Regions from separate parts of the Streptomyces sp. NPDC035033 genome, predicted to be linked through region 2. Evidence: riboswitches for the same ligand, from Rfam matches in the RefSeq annotation. Region 2 holds a riboswitch; the other holds the start of a gene.
What was found. A riboswitch is a leader RNA that binds a small molecule or an ion and turns the genes downstream of it on or off. The one in region 2 is predicted to bind cobalamin.
Positions count from the first base shown of each region.

Region 1 (5,135 bases), on a different contig from region 2:
CCGCCGCCCAGTCCGCCGCCTCCATCGCCTCGACCAGCGCGCGGGCCTTCGCCTCCGCCTCGTCGGCGGTGGTCCGCGTCGCGGCCGACTCGTCCAGGCCGAGCGCCTCGCGCAGGCCCGGCAGCGCCTGCGTGCCGCCCCAGATCTGGCGGGCGCGCAGGATGGAGAGGACCAGGTTGACCCGCTCGGGGCCGGTGGGGGCGGTGCCGAGGACGTGCAGGCCGTCCCGGATCTGGGCGTCCTTGACCTCGCACAGCCAGCCGTCGACGTGCAGCAGGAAGTCGTCGAAGCCGTCGTCCTCCGGGCGCTCCTCCAGACCGAGGTCATGGTCGAGCTTCGCGGCCTGGATCAGCGTCCAGATCTGGGCGCGGATCGCGGGCAGCTTCGCCGGGTCCATGGAGGAGATCTGCGCGTACTCGTCGAGGAGCTGCTCCAGGCGCGCGATGTCGCCGTAGGAGTCGGCGCGGGCCATCGGCGGCACGAGGTGGTCGACGAGGGTGGCGTGGACGCGGCGCTTGGCCTGGGTGCCCTCGCCCGGGTCGTTGACGAGGAACGGGTAGACCAGCGGCAGGTCGCCGAGGGCCGCGTCGGGGCCGCAGGCGGCGGAGAGTCCCGCGTTCTTGCCGGGCAGCCACTCCAGGTTGCCGTGCTTGCCGAGGTGGACCATCGCGTCGGCGCCGAAGCCGCCGTCCTCCGCGCGGGCCGCGATCCAGCGGTAGGCGGCCAGGTAGTGGTGCGACGGCGGCAGGTCCGGGTCGTGGTAGATCGCGATCGGGTTCTCGCCGAAGCCGCGCGGCGGCTGGATGAGGATCAGCAGGTTCCCGCGCCGCAGGGCGGCGAGGACGATGTCGCCCTCCGGGTTCCGGGACCGGTCGAGGAACATCTCGCCGGGGGCCGGCCCCCAGTGCTCCTCGACCCGCTCGCGCAGCTCGGCCGGCAGCTCGGCGTACCAGCGCTTGTAGTCGGCGGCCGGGATGCGGACCGGGTTCTTCGCCAGCTGCTCCTCGGTGAGCCAGTCCTGGTCGTGGCCGCCGGCCTCGATGAGGGCGTGGATCAGCTCGTCGCCGTCGCCGGAGACCAGGCCGGGCAGCTCCTCGGCGGGCCCGAAGTCGTACCCCTCCTCGATCAGCCGGCGCAGCAGCGCGACGGCGGAGGCGGGGGTGGCGAGGCCGACGGCGTTGCCGATGCGGGAGTGCTTGGTCGGGTAGGCGGAGAGGACCAGCGCCAGCTTCTTCCCGGCGTTCGGGATGTGCCGCAGGCGGGCGTGGCGGACGGCGATGCCGGCGACGCGGGCGGCGCGCTCGGCGTCGGCGACGTAGGCGGGCAGGCCGTCGGCGTCGATCTCCTTGAAGGAGAACGGGACGGTGATGAGCCGGCCGTCGAACTCGGGGACGGCGACCTGGCTGGCCGCGTCCAGCGGCGACAGGCCCTCGTCGTTCTCCTCCCAGGCCGACCGGGAACCGGTCAGGCACAGCGCCTGGAGGATCGGCACGTCGAGCGCGGCGAGCGCGCCCGCGTCCCACGCCTCCTCGTCGCCGCCGGCCTGCGCCTCGGCCGGCCTGGTGCCGCCGGCGGCGAGGACGGTGGTGACGATCGCGTCGGCGCCGCGCAGGACGGCGAGCAGCTCCTCCTCGGGGGCCCGCAGGGAGGCCACGTACAGCGGCAGCGCGCGGGCCCCGGCGTCCTCGACGGCGTCGCAGAGGGCGCTGACGAAGGCGGTGTTCCCGCTCATGTGGTGGGCGCGGTAGTAGAGCACGGCGACCGTCGGGCCCTCGGTGACGCGGGCGGTGCGCTCCAGCGGGCCCCAGGTCGGGGCGGGCGCCGGGGCCTCGAAGCCGTGGCCGGTGAGCAGGACGGTGTCGGAGAGGAAGCGGGCGAGCTGCTCCAGGTTGGCGGGGCCGCCGTGGGCGAGGTAGGCGTGCGCCTCGGTGGCGACGCCGACCGGGACGGTGGAGGCGGCCATCAGCTGGGCGTCGGGGGCCTGTTCGCCGCTGAGGACGACGACCGGCTTCCCGGTGGCGAGGACCGCGTCCAGGCCGTCCTGCCAGGAGCGGACGCCGCCGAGGAGGCGGACCAGGACCAGCTCGGCCCCGTCGAGGAGGGCGGGGAGGTCGGCGAGCGGGAGCCGGGCGGGGTTGGCGAAGCGGTACTCCACCGGTCCGCCGGCCGCACGGGCGCTGAGCAGGTCGGTGTCGGAGTGCGACAGCAGCAGGAGCATGGCGAGGCTCAGGCCCTTCCTCGGGGTTTCCGCGCCCCGGGTGGTCGTGGTCGGCGGGGAGTTCCTGACTCACCCGTGCCGTCGCCGGCTCGGGCTCACAGTGGCGGGACCGCGCCGGATTCTCACCGGGCTTCCTCCCCGGGGTCCTGGGACCCCATGCCGATCTGCATAGTAGATCCTGGCGCCCGCGGGCCGGAGGGGGCCGGGGAGTCGGCCGGATCACACTCGGTGGCCGCCCGGTTCCCCGTGGGTATGCTCGCCGCCATGCCGCCCACCCCACCCCCGCCGCCCGAACCGGGCGAACCTCGCATACGGGACCGTGGCGACGCCTGCCCCGGGGCGCTGCGCCTGCACCCCGCCGACGACGGCCGCCTGGCCCGACTCCGCCTGCCCGCAGGCAGATTGACTCCCCGTCAGGCCGAGGTCCTGGCCGGCGCGGCGGAGTCCCTGGGCGACGGGCGGATCAGCGTCACCTCGCGCGGCAACGCGGAGCTGCGCGGCCTCGGCGAGGGCTGCGGGGCGGAGCTCGCCGCCCTCCTCGGCGCGGCCGGCCTGCTGCCCTCCCCCACCCACGAACGGGTCCGCAACATCGTGGCCTCGCCCGCCGCCGGACTCGACGGACTCGGCCACGGGGACGCGCAGTTGTGGGCCCGCGCCCTGGACGCGGCGCTGTGCGCGGAGCCCCGCGCCGCGGCCCTCTCCGGCCGCTTCCTCTTCGTCCTCGACGACGGCCGCGGCGACGTCGCCGGACTCGGCGGCGATGTGACCTTGGTCGCAGCGCCGGACGGAGCCGTCCTCCTGGAGACCGGCTCCGGCACCTTCCGCCTGCCCGCCGCCGACGCCGCCGGCGCCGCCCTCGCCTGCGCCCTCGCCTTCCTCGACGCCGCCGAGGCCACCGGGACCGGCGCGTGGCGCCCGCGCGAGCTGCCCGCCGGGCACGTCCCGGAGTGGGCCGGCGCCCTGGCCCGCGCGGGGATCGCCGCGGAGCCCGTACCCCCGCTCTCCCTCCCGCCGGCGCCGCCGCCCGCGCCCGGCCCCCTCGGCGACCGCGCCCTGCACGTCCTCGCCCCCCTCGGCCGGCTCACCGCCGACGGCCTGCGGGCCCTCGCCGACGGCGCCGACGAGCTCCGGCTCACCCCGTGGCGCGGAGCGGTCGCCGTCGGGGCGGCCCCCGCCCGGCTCCCCGTCCTCGCCGCGCACGGCCTGATCACCGACCCGGCCGCCCCCGGCACCGGCGTCACCGCCTGCACCGGCCTGCCCGGCTGCGCCAAGTCCCTCGCCGACGTCCGGGCGGACGCCCGCACGGCGCCCCCCGGGCCGCTGCCCGTGCACTTCTCCGGCTGCGCGCGCCGCTGCGGGCACCCGCACGGCACCTGGGTCGAGGTCACCGCCCGGGACTCCGCCACGTATCTGCTGGACGGCGTCCCCGTCCCCCGTACCGCCCTGGCCGAAGCCGTGGCGGCGGCCCGTACGACACCGATGGAGAGCTGAGGATGTACGAGTACGAGAAGGACGGCGTCGAGATCTACCGCCGTTCCTTCGCCACGATCCGCGCCGAGGCGGACCTCGGGGGGATGCCCGACGACGTCGCCACGGTCGCCGTGCGCATGATCCACGCCTGCGGCATGACCGACCTCGTCCGGGACATCGCCTACTCGCCGGGCGTCGTCGCGAGCGCCCGCGCCGCCCTCCGGGCCGGCGCCCCCATCCTCTGCGACGCGCAGATGGTCGCCTCCGGCGTCACCCGCAAGCGGCTGCCCGCCGACAACGAGGTGCTGTGCGCGCTCTCCGACCCGGCCGTGCCCGCCCTCGCCGCCGAGCTCGGCACCACCCGCTCCGCCGCCGCCCTCGAACTGTGGCGGGACCGCCTCGAAGGCTCCGTCGTCGCCATCGGCAACGCCCCCACCGCCCTCTTCCACCTCCTGGAGATGATCGGGAAGGGCGCGCCGAAGCCGGCCGCCGTCCTCGGCATCCCCGTCGGCTTCATCGGCGCCGCCGAGTCCAAGGACGCCCTCGCCGCCAACGACCTCGGCCTCGACTACCTGGTGGTCCGCGGCCGCCGCGGCGGCAGCGCGATGACCGCCGCCGCCCTCAACGCCCTCGCGCACGAACCGGAGATCCAGGCATGACCGCTGTGAAGGGCAAGCTGTACGGGGTCGGCCTCGGCCCCGGCGACCCGGACCTGCTCACCCTCGCCGCCGTCAAGGCCATCGCCGAGGCCGACGTCGTCGCCTACCACTCGGCCCGCCACGGCCGCTCGATAGCGCGCTCCATCGCCGCCCCGCACCTGCGCGAGGACCACGTCGAGGAGCGGCTGATGTACCCGCTCACCGTGGAGACCACCGACCACCCCGGCGGCTACCGGGGCGCGCTCGACGACTTCTACGAGGAGGCCGCGGCCCGGCTCGCCGCCCACCTCGACGCGGGCCGCACGGTCGCCGTCCTCGCCGAGGGCGACCCGCTCTTCTACGGCTCCTACCAGCACATGCACAAGCGGCTCGCGGACCGCTACGACACCACCGTCATCCCCGGCGTCACCTCCGTCAGCGCCGCCGCCGCCCGGCTCGGCGAGCCGCTGTGCGAGGCCGAGGAGGTCCTCACGATCGTCCCCGGCACCCTGCCGGAGGACGAGCTGACGGCCCGCCTCGCGGCCGCCGACTCGGCGGTCGTGATGAAGCTCGGCCGCACCTTCCCCGCCGTCCGGCGCGCCCTGGAGCGGGCCGGCCGGCTGGAGGACGCCCGGTACGTGGAGCGGGCGTTCATGGCGGGCGAGCGGACCGAGCGCCTCGCCGACGTGGACCCGGAGACCGTCCCGTACTTCTCCGTCGCCGTCCTCCCCTCCCGCATCGACCGGGCCAACCCCGTGCGCGAGCGCGGCGAGGTCACCGTCGTCGGCACCGGCCCCGCCGGCGCGCCC
Region 1 covers NZ_JBEZUZ010000001.1:268,382-273,516, reverse strand. Annotated here, with positions in the region: gene cobN (cobaltochelatase subunit CobN) at 1-2,218, opposite strand, end outside; cobalamin riboswitch at 2,257-2,391, opposite strand; gene AB0E83_RS01270 (cobalamin biosynthesis protein CobG) at 2,483-3,709, shown strand; gene AB0E83_RS01265 (precorrin-8X methylmutase) at 3,712-4,347, shown strand; gene AB0E83_RS01260 (precorrin-2 C(20)-methyltransferase) at 4,344-5,135, shown strand, end outside.
Region 1: another riboswitch for cobalamin. It lies ahead of cobN (cobaltochelatase subunit CobN); the one in region 2 lies ahead of AB0E83_RS32740 (energy-coupling factor ABC transporter permease).

Region 2 (5,135 bases):
GCGGGTCATGAAGGAGGGAACCGCGTGGGGCCGGGGAGCGGCCGAGGCCGCGCTGGCCGGACCCGACGAGGTCGTCCTCGACTACCTGCGCAACGGCTGGGCGAGCGCCCAGGAGCAGGACGACCGCTCGTACGTGGCGCGCCTCGCCGAGGAGAGCGAGTCCGCGGAGGTCCGTGCCGCCGCGGAGACCGCGCTCGACGGCGACGCCGCCGCGGTCTCCGCCTTCGTCGACGACGGCCAGTACCGGGTGTCCTCGGAGCTCATGCGCGTGGCCATCGCGCGCGTGATCTCCGAAGCGGGCCCCGTGGTCACCGACGCGGGCCGTGCGGCCCTGGAGAGCGGCGACCCGAAGAAGTACAGCGACTTCCTCGTCCGGGGGCAGTTCACGGCGCGGAACGACGACGAGCGGGTCCGCGCGGCCCAGCTGGTCTCGGCCGGCGGCCCCGAGGTCAAGGCCGCGGCGCGCATCGCCCTGGAGGGCTCGCCCCGTACGCTGCACGCCTTCATCGTCTCCGGCCAGTACATGGCGGTGCGCAAGGACCAGCTGGCCGCGACCCACGTGGCCCGGGTCCAGAAGCTGATCGCGGACGCCTCCAAGGTCGCGGCCCGGGCCCAGCAGAACGCCGCGACGGCGCAGAAGGTCGCCGCCCAGGCCCGCAAGGCCGCCGACGAGGCCGTCACCTGGGCCCAGAAGGCCGACGACTGGGCGGTGAAGGCGGGGGAGTACGCGGAGCAGGCCGACCAGCACGCGCGGGCCGCCGAGGCCTCGGCGGCCCGCGCGGCCGAGGACGCCGTGACGGCCCGCAGGGCCGCCGACGCCGCCGACGCCGACTCCCGCAACGCCGCCAGGTCCGCCGCGGACGCCACGCTCTCCTCCGAGATGGCGCAGGCGTCGTCGTCGACCGCCTGGGCGTACGCCGGGCAGGCGTGGCAGTCCCACCTCGACGCGGGACAGGACAGCGAGGCCGCGCTCAAGGCCGCGACCGAGACCTTCCAGGTCGCCGTCGAGAAGTACCGGCAGGAGGAGGAAGCCCGGCGGAAGGCGGCCGTCGAGGCGAAGCGGAAGGCGGTCGAGGGCGGGATGACCCCGGCCGAGCAGTACCGCTGCCAGAACGGGTACATCCCGTGCGACCCGCGGGAATTCGTCCGCTGGTGCCAGCACCACGAAATCGGCTGCGACATCCTGTCGATGGGCGACGAGTTCGGCGACGCGATGAAGGGGCTGGCGGACGTGACCGCCGAGCTCACCGGCCTGTCCGACCTGGAGGCGTGCCTCGACGGCAAGGACCTGGAGAACTGCTGGAGCCTCGCGACGGACGTGGTCGTCGGCTCGAAGTTCAAGGCGCTGGAGAAGGCGCTCGACGGCCTCGGTCAGGCGAAGACCGGCTGCAGACTGCTCGACACGGCCGCGAACGCGATGCCGCTGGCCCTGGCGGCGACCGGAAGCTCGTGCTTCGAGCACGACGTGCCCGGCATCCCGCGGGCCGTGGACGAGATCAGGGACTCCGGCGGCTGTGACGTGTGCGCCCGTCGCATCCGTGACAGCCTGGGGGGCGGCCAGATCGTCACCATCAACCCGGTCGACCAGCTCCTGCTCCCCACGTATCGGGGGGTGGACTCCGGCTGGTACTTCCACGTCGTCGTGGTGTACGAGGGGCGGGTCTACGACGCGTGGACGCCACGGGGAGGGGAATCGATCGCCGAGTACAAGTCCAGGTGGTCGAGGCACGGGAACATCGACTTCGGGTTCTGAGGAGGAACGATGGAGGACAGGGAACTCATTCTCCGCGTCCGCGAGAATCCGGGCGGATACGGACTCGGTTCCGCGTACCACCCCGTGGCGATGTTCCTCGCGGGGTACGACCTCGCGCGCTCGGGCGGGATGCTGAGAGGCTTCCACGAATGGCTCTGCGTCCGTGGCGGCGAGCTGTCCGCTCAGCACTGGATCAGGAGGATCCCGTCCGAGGCGGTCCCGGACCTCCGCTTCCAGGGGTTCGAACGGTTCACCGCGGAGCAGGACCGCCGGTCCGTCGAGCACCTCCTCTCGTCCGTCCTCGGCTTCCTCGCCGTGCGTGACGATCGGAGGGCGCTGCCGAAGATGTACGCCGCGTACGACTCCTTGCTGGACTCGGTGTACGGCGAGGCGGACGGCCCGGCGTAGGAGAGGGCCGGGGCGCCGTCCGGCGGCGCCCCGGCCGCTCGCGCTCCGGAGCGCGAGTGACCGACCCCGCATTGTGATGAAGCAGGTCAACCCACTACTGTCACAGGGCCTTGGTGTTCGGGAAACCGGTGCAGTACCGGTGCGGCCCTCGCCACTGTGATCGGGAGGTCCGGCTCCATCCCCCAGGGGAAGCCACTGCTCCGCCGCGGGAGACCGTCGTGGGGTGGGAAGGCGGAGTCGGGCGGCACTACCGTCAGCCAGGAGACCGGCCAGGGCGCGTTGTCCATCCACGAGGTGCTGGAGAGGGTCTCCCGATCATGCATATCGCCGAGGGGTATCTGCCCCCCGTCCACGCGGCCGCCTGGGGCGTCGCGTCGGCCCCGTTCGTCGTCCACGGCGTCCGCGCGCTCACCCGCGAGGTGCGCGCCCACCCCGAGTCCACCCTGCTGCTCGGCGCCTCCGGCGCCTTCACCTTCGTCCTGTCCGCGCTCAAACTGCCCTCGGTGACGGGGAGTTGTTCCCATCCGACGGGCACGGGGCTGGGTGCCATCCTGTTCCGGCCGCCGGTCATGGCGGTGCTCGGCACGATCACGCTGCTGTTCCAGGCGCTGCTGCTCGCCCACGGCGGGCTGACGACGCTGGGGGCGAACGTCTTCTCGATGGCGGTCGTCGGGCCCTGGGCGGGGTACGGGACGTACCTGCTGCTGAAGCGGTCCGGGGCGCCGCTGATGGTGGGCGTGTTCTCCGGCGCGTTCGTCGCCGACCTCTCCACCTACTGCGTGACCAGCGTCCAGCTGGCCCTCGCCTTCCCCGACCCGGGCAGCGGGGTGGCGGGGTCGCTCGCCAAGTTCGGCGGGATCTTCGCGGTGACGCAGATCCCGCTCGCCGTGAGCGAGGGGCTGCTGACCGTCCTGGTGATGCGGCTGCTCACGCAGTCCAGCAGGGGCGACCTGCTGCGGCTGGGCGTGCTCGCCCGGCCGGAGGCGAAGCGGCGCGAGGAGGCTGCGGCGTGATGAGCCGGAACGCGAGGATCAACACGCTGCTGCTGGCGCTCGTGGCGGCGCTGGCGGTGCTGCCGCTGGCGCTCGGCCTCGGCGACCACAAGGAGGAGCCGTTCACCGGCGCCGACGCGGAGGCGGAGACGGCGATCACCGAGATCGAGCCGGACTACGAGCCGTGGTTCTCCCCGCTGTACGAGCCGCCGTCCGGCGAGATCGAGTCGGCGCTGTTCGCCCTCCAGGCGGCGCTGGGCGCCGGTGTCCTCGCGTACTACTTCGGGCTGCGGCGCGGCCGGCGGCAGGGCGAGGAGCGGGCCGCGGCCCGCGCGGAGGGCGGCGCGCCCGCCCCGGACGCGGACAAGGACGCGTAGCCGCCGATGCTGCCGATCGACGCGGCGGCGCACGGCAGTCGCTGGCGCCGCCGCCATCCGGCGGAGAAGGCCGTGCTCGGCTTCGGCCTGACGCTCTGCGCGGTGTGTCTGCCGCCGTGGCCGGGGGCGGTCCTGGTCGCGGCGGCCACCCTCGCGGTGCTGCTCGGTCCGGCCGGCGTGCCGGGCCGGCAGCTGTGGCGGGCCTTCCGGATCCCGCTCGGTTTCTGCGTCACGGGCGCGGTGCCGCTGCTGTTCGCGGTGGGCGGGCCCGGGGGCGCCGTGGCCTGGGCCCCGGACGGTCCCGCGCACGCCGGGGAGCTGCTGCTGCGGACGGCGTCGGCCTCGCTGGGGGTGCTGCTGTTCGCCTTCACCACGCCGGTGTCGGACGTGCTGCCGCGCCTGGTGCGGGCCGGGGTGCCGGCGCCGGTGGTGGACGTGGCCCTGGTGATGTACCGGATCGTCTTCCTGCTGCTCGACGCGCAGGCCAAGGTGCGCCAGGCGCAGGCGGCGCGGCTCGGGGCGACCACCCGGGCGGCCGTGTGGCGGTCGCTGGCCGGGCTCGGCGCGACCTCGTTCGTGCGGGCCTTCGACCGGGCGCAGCGGCTCCAGACCGGTCTCGCCGGGCGGGGGTACGACGGCACGCTGCGGGTCCTGCTGCCCGGGGCGGCGGTCTCCCGTCCGTTCCTCGCGGCGACGGGCGGTCTCCTCGCGGGGCTCGTCGCCCTCACCCTCGTCCTGGAAAGGCTCCTGCCATGACGGCCCCCACCCCGGTCGTGGAACTGGTCCGCGCGGGTTTCGCGTACGAGGACGGGCCGCCCGTCCTCACCGATGTCGGCTTCGCGGTGCCGGAGGGCCGGGCGGTCGCGCTGCTCGGGCGCAACGGCGGCGGGAAGACGACGCTGCTGCGGCTGCTGAGCGGCGGGCTGCGGGTCGGCAGCGGGGCGCTGCTCCTGGACGGCGCGGAGGTGGCGTACGACCGGAAGGGGCTGACCCGGCTGCGGACCTCGGTGCAGCTGGTGACGCAGGACCCGGACGACCAGCTCTTCGCCGCGTCGGTGGCGCAGGACGTGTCGTTCGGGCCGATGAACCTGGGGCTGGCGGAGGAGGAGGTGCGGCTCCGGGTGGCGGAGGCGCTGGAGGCGCTGGACATCACGGCGCTCGCCGACCGGCCGACGCACCTGTTGTCCTACGGGCAGCGGAAGCGGGCGGCGATCGCGGGCGCGGTGGCGATGCGCCCCCGGGTCCTGATCATGGACGAGCCGACGGCGGGCCTGGACCCGCACGGCCAGGAGCGGCTCCTGGAGACCCTGGAGCGGCTGCGGGCGGCGGGCACGACGCTGGTCATGGCCACCCATGACGTGGACCTGGCGCTGCGGTGGGCCGACGAGGCCGCGGTGCTCTCCCCCGCCGGGCTGCGCACGGGCCCGGCGGCGGAGCTGCTGGCGGACGACGCGCTGCTGGAGGCCGCGCGGCTGCGGCGCCCGTGGGCGGTGTCGGTCGGCCGCCTCCTGCGGGCGCGGGGGCTGCTGCCGGAGGGCGTGCCGGGGCCGCGGACGGCGGAGGAGCTGGATCTGCTGCTGGACGGGGTGGGCTGAGCGGGGGCGT
Region 2 covers NZ_JBEZUZ010000131.1:5,467-10,601, reverse strand. Annotated here, with positions in the region: gene AB0E83_RS32750 (ALF repeat-containing protein) at 1-1,753, shown strand, start outside; gene AB0E83_RS32745 (hypothetical protein) at 1,763-2,161, shown strand; cobalamin riboswitch at 2,228-2,450, shown strand; gene AB0E83_RS32740 (energy-coupling factor ABC transporter permease) at 2,479-3,174, shown strand; gene AB0E83_RS32735 (energy-coupling factor ABC transporter substrate-binding protein) at 3,174-3,530, shown strand; gene cbiQ (cobalt ECF transporter T component CbiQ) at 3,537-4,286, shown strand; gene AB0E83_RS32725 (ATP-binding cassette domain-containing protein) at 4,283-5,125, shown strand.